One region of the Micromonospora sp. NPDC023633 genome, then DNA from elsewhere that is predicted to be linked to it. Evidence: predicted binding sites of a transcription regulator. Region 1 holds the regulator's gene; the other holds the start of a gene.

Region 1 (4,205 bases):
CCGCACGCACAGCGCCGGCCGGGCCGTCGCCGCCGCCCGCGAGGCGCGCGACGCCGGGTTCGACCACGTCAACCTGGACCTGATCTACGGCACCCCGGGGGAGACCGAGGCGGACTTCGCCGCCTCGCTCGACCAGGTCGTCGCCGCCGGGGTGGACCACGTCAGCGCGTACGCCCTGATCGTGGAGGACGGCACCCGGCTGGCCGCCCGGATGCGGCGCGGCGAGCTGCCGTACCCCTCCGACGACGTCGCCGCGGACCGCTACCTCGCCGCGGAGGCCGCCCTGGGCGCGGCCGGTCTGTCCTGGTACGAGGTGTCGAACTGGGCCCGCGACGAGGCGGCCCGGTGCCGGCACAACCTGCTCTACTGGACCGGCGCCGACTGGTGGGGGCTCGGCCCGGGGGCGCACAGCCACGTCGGCGGCGTGCGCTGGTGGAACGTCAAGCACCCCACGACGTACGCGAAGCGGCTGGCCGCGGGCGACTCGCCCGGCCTGGCCCGCGAGGTGCTCACGGCCGACGAGGCGCACATGGAGGACGTCATGCTCCGGCTGCGCCTCGCCTCCGGGCTGCCCCTGGACGCCCTCGACGACGCCGGCCGGGCCGGCGCCGCGCGGGCCCTCGCCGACGGGCTGCTGGCCGCCGACGAGCACGCGGCCGGCCGGGCCGTGCTGACCCTGCGGGGCCGGCTGCTCGCCGACGCGGTCGTCCGTGACCTGCTGCCCTGAACCGCGTGCCGGGGCCGGCCGGGGGAGCGGCCGACCCGGGTCACCTGGTGAAGCCGTAGGTCATCGGGTAGCGGTAGAGCACGCCCTCGTTGGCCTTGACCCCACCGACGATGCCGAAGATCAGCGGCACCAGCCAGACGAGCATCGGGACGAAGAACAGCACCCCGCAGGTGATCAGCGTGACCACCCAGCTCAGCACCCCGACGATCGTCCAGGTGAGCTGGAAGTTCAGCGCCGCGACGGCGTGCGCGCGGGCGGTCGGCGACTGCTGCCCCCGCGCCATCAGCGCGATGAGCGGCGCCAGCCAGCCGAGCAGGCCGCCGCCGACGATCACGCCGAGCGCGCCGCCGAAGTGGGCGATCAGGGCCCAGTTCTTGTCGTCGTTGCTGGCGTAGCCGCCCGTCGGCGGGCCGTAGCCGCCGCCAGCGGGATAGCCGGCCCCCGGCGGGTAGCCGCCGGGCGGGGGGTAGCCGCCGGGCGGGGGATAGCCGCCCGACGGCGGTTGGTCGCCGGTGGGCGGCGGATAGTCACCGGGTGGAGGATGGCTGCCCGGGCCCGGCGCCCCGGACAGTGGTGCGGTGGGGTCGCCGGAGCCGGCGTGGCCGGGAAACCCCGACGGAGCGGTCGGGTCCGGCGGGAAGCCGGGGTCCCCCGCTCCGGGAGGGCGAGGTGGTTCAGTCATGGAGGTCACGGTAGGGGCAGCCGGCAAGGCCGCACCAGCGTGACACCGGCGTGGACGCCCGGACGACCGGTCCCCGGGGCCGTCGGGCGGACCCGCACGGTCGCCGATCGGACTGATCGCCCCAGGTCGATCATCGCGTCGGCGGCCCCGCCGACGTAGACTGGCACTCGCTACAGTCGAGTGCCAGCAGCCCGCCCGGTCCCCCGCGTGCGGGGCCGACGTGCGACAGGAGGTGGGGAGGATGGGTCTCGACGACCGCAAGCTCGCCGTGCTGCGCGCGATCGTCGAGGACTACGTCGCCACGCAGGAGCCCGTCGGCAGCAAGGCGCTGGTCGAGCGGCACCAGCTGGGGGTCTCACCGGCGACCGTCCGCAACGACATGGCCGTGCTGGAGGAGGAGGGCTACATCCGCCAGCCGCACACCAGCGCCGGCCGGGTGCCCACCGACCGGGGCTACCGGCTCTTCGTGGACCGGCTGTCCCGGGTGAAGCCGCTCAGCCCGGCCGAGCGCCGGGCGATCGAGCGTTTCCTGGTCGGCGCCGTCGACCTCGATGACGTGGTGCACCGCACCGTCCGCCTGCTGGCGCAACTCACCCGGCAGGTCGCCGTCGTGCAGTACCCGAGCCTGGCCCGCTCCTCGGTGCGCCATCTGGAGCTGGTGCCGATCTCCACCACCCGGCTGATGCTGGTCATGATCGCCGACACCGGCCGGGTCGAGCAGCGGCTCGTCGAGCTGCCCGCGCCGATCCCCGCCGACGACGTCACGGACCTGCGCCGGCTGGTCAACGAGAAGCTGGTCGGCACCCGGCTGTCGGAGACCCCGCCGCTGGTGCAGGCGCTGGTCGAGGAGTCGGTGCCGCACCTGCGGCCGGCCATGACCACCCTCTCCACCGTGCTGCTGGAGACGCTGATCGAGCGGCACGAGGAGCGGATCGCGCTGGCCGGCACGGCCAACCTCACCCGTGGGGGCCTGCTCGACTTCCAGGGCTCCCTGCGCCCCATCCTGGAGGCGCTGGAAGAGGAGGTCGTCATGCTCAAGCTCATCGGCGAGGCGGAGCCGAGCACGACCCGGGTTCTGATCGGCGACGAGAACGAGATCGACAACCTGCGCGCCGCCTCGGTGGTCAGCACCGGCTACGGGCCGGGCACGACCAGCGTCGGTGGCCTCGGTGTGCTCGGGCCGACCCGGATGGACTACCCCGGCACCATCGCCACGGTGCGGGCCGTGGCACGCTACGTGGGCGAGCTGCTGGCCCAGAACTGACCAGTCAGGGCCGACGGCCGGCTCCGGCCGCCGACCGGCGCAACGCGAGACGAACATGAGGACACGGAACGCAGTGGCCAGGGACTACTACGGCATTCTCGGGGTGAGCCGGGAAGCCTCCGACGACGAGATCAAGCGCGCCTACCGCAAGCTGGCGCGGCAGTTCCACCCGGACGTGAATCCGGATCCGGAGGCCCAGGAGAAGTTCAAGGACATCAACGCCGCGTACGAGGTCCTCTCGGACGACCGGAAACGGCAGATCGTCGACCTGGGCGGCGACCCGCTCGCCCCCGGCGGCGGGGGTGCGGGTGGCCCGGGCGGCCCCGGCGGCGCCGGGCCGTTCGTCGGCTTCCAGGACATCATGGACGCGTTCTTCGGCGGCGCGGCCGGCGGTTCGCGGGGTCCGCGACCGCGGACCCGGCCCGGCGCGGACGCGATCCTGCGGCTGGAGCTGGACCTGCACGAGACCGCGTTCGGCGTCGAGGCGCCGATCACCGTCGACACCGCCGTGCTCTGCACCACCTGCTCGGGCGCCGGCACGGCGGCCGGCACCCATCTGGCCACCTGTGAGGCGTGCGCCGGCCGGGGCGAGGTGCAGTCCGTGCAGCGCACCTTCCTCGGTCAGGTGGTCTCCGCCCGGCCGTGCACGGTCTGCCAGGGCTATGGCACCACCATCCCGCACCCGTGCCCGACCTGCGCCGGCGACGGCCGCGTCCGCACCCGGCGTTCGCTGACCGTCAAGATCCCGGCCGGTGTCGAGGACGGCATGCGCATCCGCCTCGCCCAGCAGGGCGAGGTCGGCCCGGGCGGCGGCACGGCCGGCGACCTCTACGTGGAGATCCACGAGCGGCCGCACGACGTCTACTCCCGCAAGGGCGACGACCTGCACTGCCGGGTCACGGTGCCGATGACCGCGGCGGCCCTCGGCACCCGGCTGACCATCAAGACGCTGGACAGCGAGGAGACGGTCGACGTCAAGGCCGGCACCCAGCCGGGCAGCACCCTGCGGCTGCGCGCCCGAGGCGTGCCGCACCTGCGCGGCACCGGCCGGGGCGACCTCTACGTCCACCTCGACGTGCGCACCCCCACCAAGCTCGACGCCGACCAGGAGAAGATGCTGCGCGACTTCGCCAAGACCCGGGGCGAGGAGGTCGCCGAGCTCACCAAGCAGGGCGGCTTCTTTTCCCGGATGCGCGACGCCTTCAACGGCCACGCCTGACCGGCCTGACCGCCCCGGCGCCCGCCGGGGCGGCTAGCCTGATCGTCGTGTCCGCGCCGCTGTTCCTGGTCGACCCGCTGCCCACCGCCGACCGGCTGACCCTCGACGGTCCCGAGGGGCACCACGCCGCCACCGTGCAACGGCTGCGCGTCGGCGAGGAGCTGCTGCTCGCCGACGGCCGGGGCGGCACCGCTGCCGCGGTGGTCGCCGCCGTCGGCCGGGGCACCCTCGACCTGGAGATCACCTCCCGGGGGTACGTCGACGCGTCCGTCCCGCGCCTGGTGGTGGTGCAGGGCATCGCCAAGGGCGACCG
Region 2 (4,205 bases), on a different contig from region 1:
ACGCCCTGGGACTTGGCCTTGTCGAGCACGGCCTTGCCGGTGCCGGAGTCCAGGTTGACGATCATCAGGGCGGTGACGCCCTTGGTGATCATCTGGTCGGCGATGGTCTGGAACGCCGTCTTGTCGCCCTGGGCGTTCTGGATGTCGTAGTCGACGCCGGCGGCCTTGAACGCCTCCTCCAGGAACTTGCGGTCCGCGCCCTCCCAGCGGGCGGAGGACTTGCTGTCCGGCAGGATCACGCCGATCTTCGGCTTCTTCTCGGTGGAGCCGCCGGCCTCGGAACCGGAGTCGTCGCCGCAGGCGGTCAGGCCGCCGGTGGCCAGCAGGCCCACGGCGGCGAAGGTGAGGAAGCCCTTGCGCATCAGCAGGGTCCTTTCGGGGGTGGGGGATGATGTTGGTTTGTTGTGTCCGGCAACGTATTCCGCTTCGCGCCGCGGGCACAAGAGCGCCGAGGTCGCGAGTTTGTTGTCGGCAGTAACAATTCAGCAACGTCCCTGTCACCCGGCCGTCGCCCACGAGGGAGCGCTCTCCCGGTGCCAGCCGGAACGGCGCAGCTCAGCGGGCGGAGAGCGGGGCGGTGGCCGCGCCGGTGAGCGCCACCAGGTCCTGCGGGGCGAGCTGCAGCTGGAGGCCGCGCCGGCCCGCCGAGACGTAGACGGTGGGATGGTCGAGCGCCGACGAGTCGAGCACGGTGGGCAGCCGCCGGCGCTGGCCCAGCGGGCTGATCCCGCCGCGCACGTACCCGGTGGCCCGCTCGGCCGCCGCCCGGTCGGCCATCGCGGCCCGCTTGCCGCCGACCGCCGCCGCGAGCGCCTTCAGGTCCAGCTCGCCGGTGACCGGCACGACCGCCACCGTCAGCGCGCCGTCGACCTCGGCGACCAGCGACTTGAACACCCGCTCCGGCGGCACCCCCAGCGCCGCCGCGACCAGCGCGCCGTAGTTCGGCGCGTCCGGGGAGACGTCGTACGGATGTGTGGTGTGGGCGATCTTCCGCTTCGTCAGCAGCGCGGTCGCCGGAGTGCCCTGTCCCGCCATGACGGTCAAGCTAACCCGGCCCCGCGCGACCCGCGAGCCGAAAGCGCCGGGCGGTCGACGACACCGGCGCCCGCCCTCCCGCGCGCTACCCGACCGGCCGGCAGAGCAGCACCGTCGGCGCCCCGGCGACCCGGGTCAGCACCAGGCTGGCCGCCTCGCCCCCGGCCAGCCGCAGGTCCCGCCGGAGCTTCTCCGGCTCCAGCGCGGACCCGCGCTTGAGGATCTCCACCCGTCCGACCCGGCGCTCCCGCAGCAGCGCCCGCAGCCGCTTGAGCGAGAACGGCAGCACGTCGGTGACCTCCAGGCAGCGGGCGAACGGCGTCGGCACGGGGGCGTCCGCGTGGAGGTAGGCGATGCTCGGGTCGGCCAGCGTCGCGCCCAGGGTGTCGGCCAGCTCCGCGACCAGGTGCGCGCGGACCACCGCGGGGTCCGGGTCGTACAGGAAGCGGCGCGTCGGGCCGACGGGGGCCTCGGCGTCGCCGGAGCCGGTCAACTGATGGCAGCCGCCGGAGCCGGTCGGTCGGTCGGTCGGATCCCCGGCGTGGCCGGAGGCGTCGACCGGGGCCGCTTCCCTGCCCCGCAGCGCGGTGGCCCGGCGGGGCACCTGCGCCAGCTCGCCGCACCACAGGGCCGCCTCGACCAGGTCGCCGTCGACGCTCACCCACTCCGCCTCGGCGCCCGCCGGGATCAGCGCGTGGTCGATGCCGGGCGCCACCTTCACGACGGTGTGCGGCACCCGCTCGGCCAGCCCGACCACGAAGTCCCAGGGCGGCGAGTAGGCGTTCGGGTCGAAGATGCGCCGCCCGGTGCCCGCCCTGCGGCGCGCCGGGTCGCAGAACACCCCGTCGACCCGGCCCACGTCGAACGCCGTGGCGTCGCCGCACTCCACCGTGAACAGCTCGGCCAGCCCGGCCGCCTCGGCGTTCGCGGCGGCCATCGCGGCGGTCACCGGGTCGGCCTCCACGCCGTACACCCGGATGCCGGCGCGGGCGGCGGCGAGCGCGTCCGCGCCGAGGCCGCAGCCGAGGTCGGCGAGGGTGCGCACCCCGGCGGCCCGCAGCCGGTCGGCCCGCCGCGCCGCGACGACGCCGCGCGTGGCCTGCTCCAGCCCGGCCCGGGTCAGGAACATCCCGGCCGCCGCCGGCCCGAACTTGCCGACCGCCCGGCGCCGCAGCTCGGCCTGGGTGAGCGCGGCCGACGCCAGCCCGGCCGGCAGTCCGGCCGAGCGGAGCGCGGCCGCCGCGGTCAGCGGGTCGCCGCCGGCCACCCGCGCGGCCGCGTCGAGCGCGGCCGACCCCTCGGGCGTACGCAGGGCGGCGAGCTGGTCGAGATCCACCCGGTCATTGTGGTCCGCGGACCCGACGCGCCGGGCGGCGGGTTGGCACTCTCCTTGACGGAGTGCTAGCCGAGGAATAACCTGCGATTAGCACTCTCACCCCGAGGGTGCCAGCTTCCGGGCCTCGTGGCCCGGGCGCTGAACGCCAGGCGGACCGGCACCCGCGACGACGGCCCCGCCCGGTGGCATGTGGCAGATTGACGCTGGCCGGCTTGCCGGTCGGTAACGAAACCAGTACCCCAGGAGGGTATGCCCGTGACTACCGCGACCAAGGTTGCGATCAAGCCGCTCGAGGACCGGATCCTGGTCCAGGCGAACGAGGCTGAGACCACCACGGCGTCGGGCATCGTGATCCCCGACACCGCCAAGGAGAAGCCGCAGGAGGGCACCGTCCTCGCTGTCGGCCCGGGCCGGATCGACGACAAGGGCAACCGGATCCCGGTTGACGTCTCCGTCGGCGACACCGTCATCTACTCGAAGTACGGCGGCACCGAGGTCAAGTACGCCGGCGAGGAGTACCTGGTGCTCTCCGCCCGCGACGTCCTCGCGGTCATCGAGAAGTAAGCAACCGATCAGTGTCGTCGCCCCGGTCCGGCTCGCCGGGCCGGGGCGACGTCGCTTCGAAGGGACATTCATGGCGAAGATCCTGAGCTTCTCGGACGACGCCCGGCACCTGCTCGAGCACGGTGTCAACGCCCTCGCGGACGCGGTCAAGGTCACCCTCGGCCCGCGCGGGCGCAACGTCGTCCTGGACAAGAAGTTCGGTGTGCCCACGATCACCAACGACGGCGTGACCATCGCCAAGGAGATCGAGCTCACCAACCCCTACGAGAACCTCGGTGCGCAGCTGGTCAAGGAGGTGGCGACCAAGACCAACGACGTCGCCGGCGACGGGACCACCACCGCCACCGTGCTGGCCCAGGCGATGGTCCGCGAGGGCCTGCGCAACGTCACGGCCGGCACCAACCCGGCCGGCCTCAAGCGGGGCATCGACGCGGCGGCCGCCAAGGTCTCCGAGGCGCTGCTCGGCCGCGCGGTCGAGGTCGCCGACAAGAAGTCGATCGCGCACGTCGCGACGATCTCCGCGCAGGACGCCACGATCGGCGAGCTGATCGCCGAGGCGATGGAGAAGGTCGGCCGCGACGGTGTCATCACCGTCGAGGAGGGCTCCGCCCTGCACACCGAGCTGGACGTGACCGAGGGTCTCCAGTTCGACAAGGGCTTCATCTCGCCCAACTTCGTCACCGACATGGAGTCGCAGGAGTCGGTCCTGGAGGACCCGTACATCCTGATCACGACGCAGAAGATCTCGGCGATCGAGGAGCTGCTGCCGCTGCTGGAGAAGGTCCTCCAGAACAGCAAGCCGCTGCTGATCATCGCCGAGGACGTCGACGGCCAGGCGCTGTCGACGCTGGTGGTCAACTCGATCCGCAAGACCCTCAAGGTCTGCGCGGTCAAGGCCCCCGGCTTCGGTGACCGGCGCAAGGCGATGCTCCAGGACATGGCGATCCTCACCGGCGCCGAGCTGGTCGCGCCCGAGCTGGGCTACAAGCTCGACCAGGTGGGCCTGGAGGTGCTCGGCACCGCCCGGCGCGTCGTGGTCGACAAGGAGAACACCACGGTCGTCGACGGTGGTGGCAAGTCGAGCGAGGTCGCCGACCGGGTCGCGCAGATCCGCAAGGAGATCGAGGCCTCGGACTCCGACTGGGACCGGGAGAAGCTCGCCGAGCGGCTGGCCAAGCTCTCCGGCGGCATCGCGGTCATCAAGGTCGGCGCCGCGACCGAGGTCGAGATGAAGGAGCGCAAGCACCGCATCGAGGACGCGATCGCCGCC

What was found. Region 1 encodes HrcA, which represses chaperone genes, less so after heat shock. Its sites were predicted from a motif close to GGTTNGCACNCTCNNNNNGAGNGTGCNAACC; they were not measured.
Region 2: a site for HrcA is predicted at 2,457-2,487, ahead of groES (co-chaperone GroES). Genes of this name have one in related genera too.

The regions. Positions count from the first base shown of each region.
Region 1 is NZ_JBFABB010000025.1:25,522-29,726, reverse strand. It holds gene hemW (radical SAM family heme chaperone HemW) at 1-727, shown strand, start outside; gene AB0G13_RS10670 (DUF4870 domain-containing protein) at 768-1,409, opposite strand; gene hrcA (heat-inducible transcriptional repressor HrcA) at 1,651-2,673, shown strand; gene dnaJ (molecular chaperone DnaJ) at 2,747-3,892, shown strand; gene AB0G13_RS10655 (16S rRNA (uracil(1498)-N(3))-methyltransferase) at 3,940-4,205, shown strand, end outside.
Region 2 is NZ_JBFABB010000164.1:4,400-8,604, forward strand. It holds gene AB0G13_RS31175 (sugar ABC transporter substrate-binding protein) at 1-362, opposite strand, end outside; gene ybaK (Cys-tRNA(Pro) deacylase) at 556-1,035, opposite strand; gene AB0G13_RS31185 (methyltransferase domain-containing protein) at 1,121-2,371, opposite strand; gene groES (co-chaperone GroES) at 2,621-2,935, shown strand; gene groL (chaperonin GroEL) at 3,006-4,205, shown strand, end outside.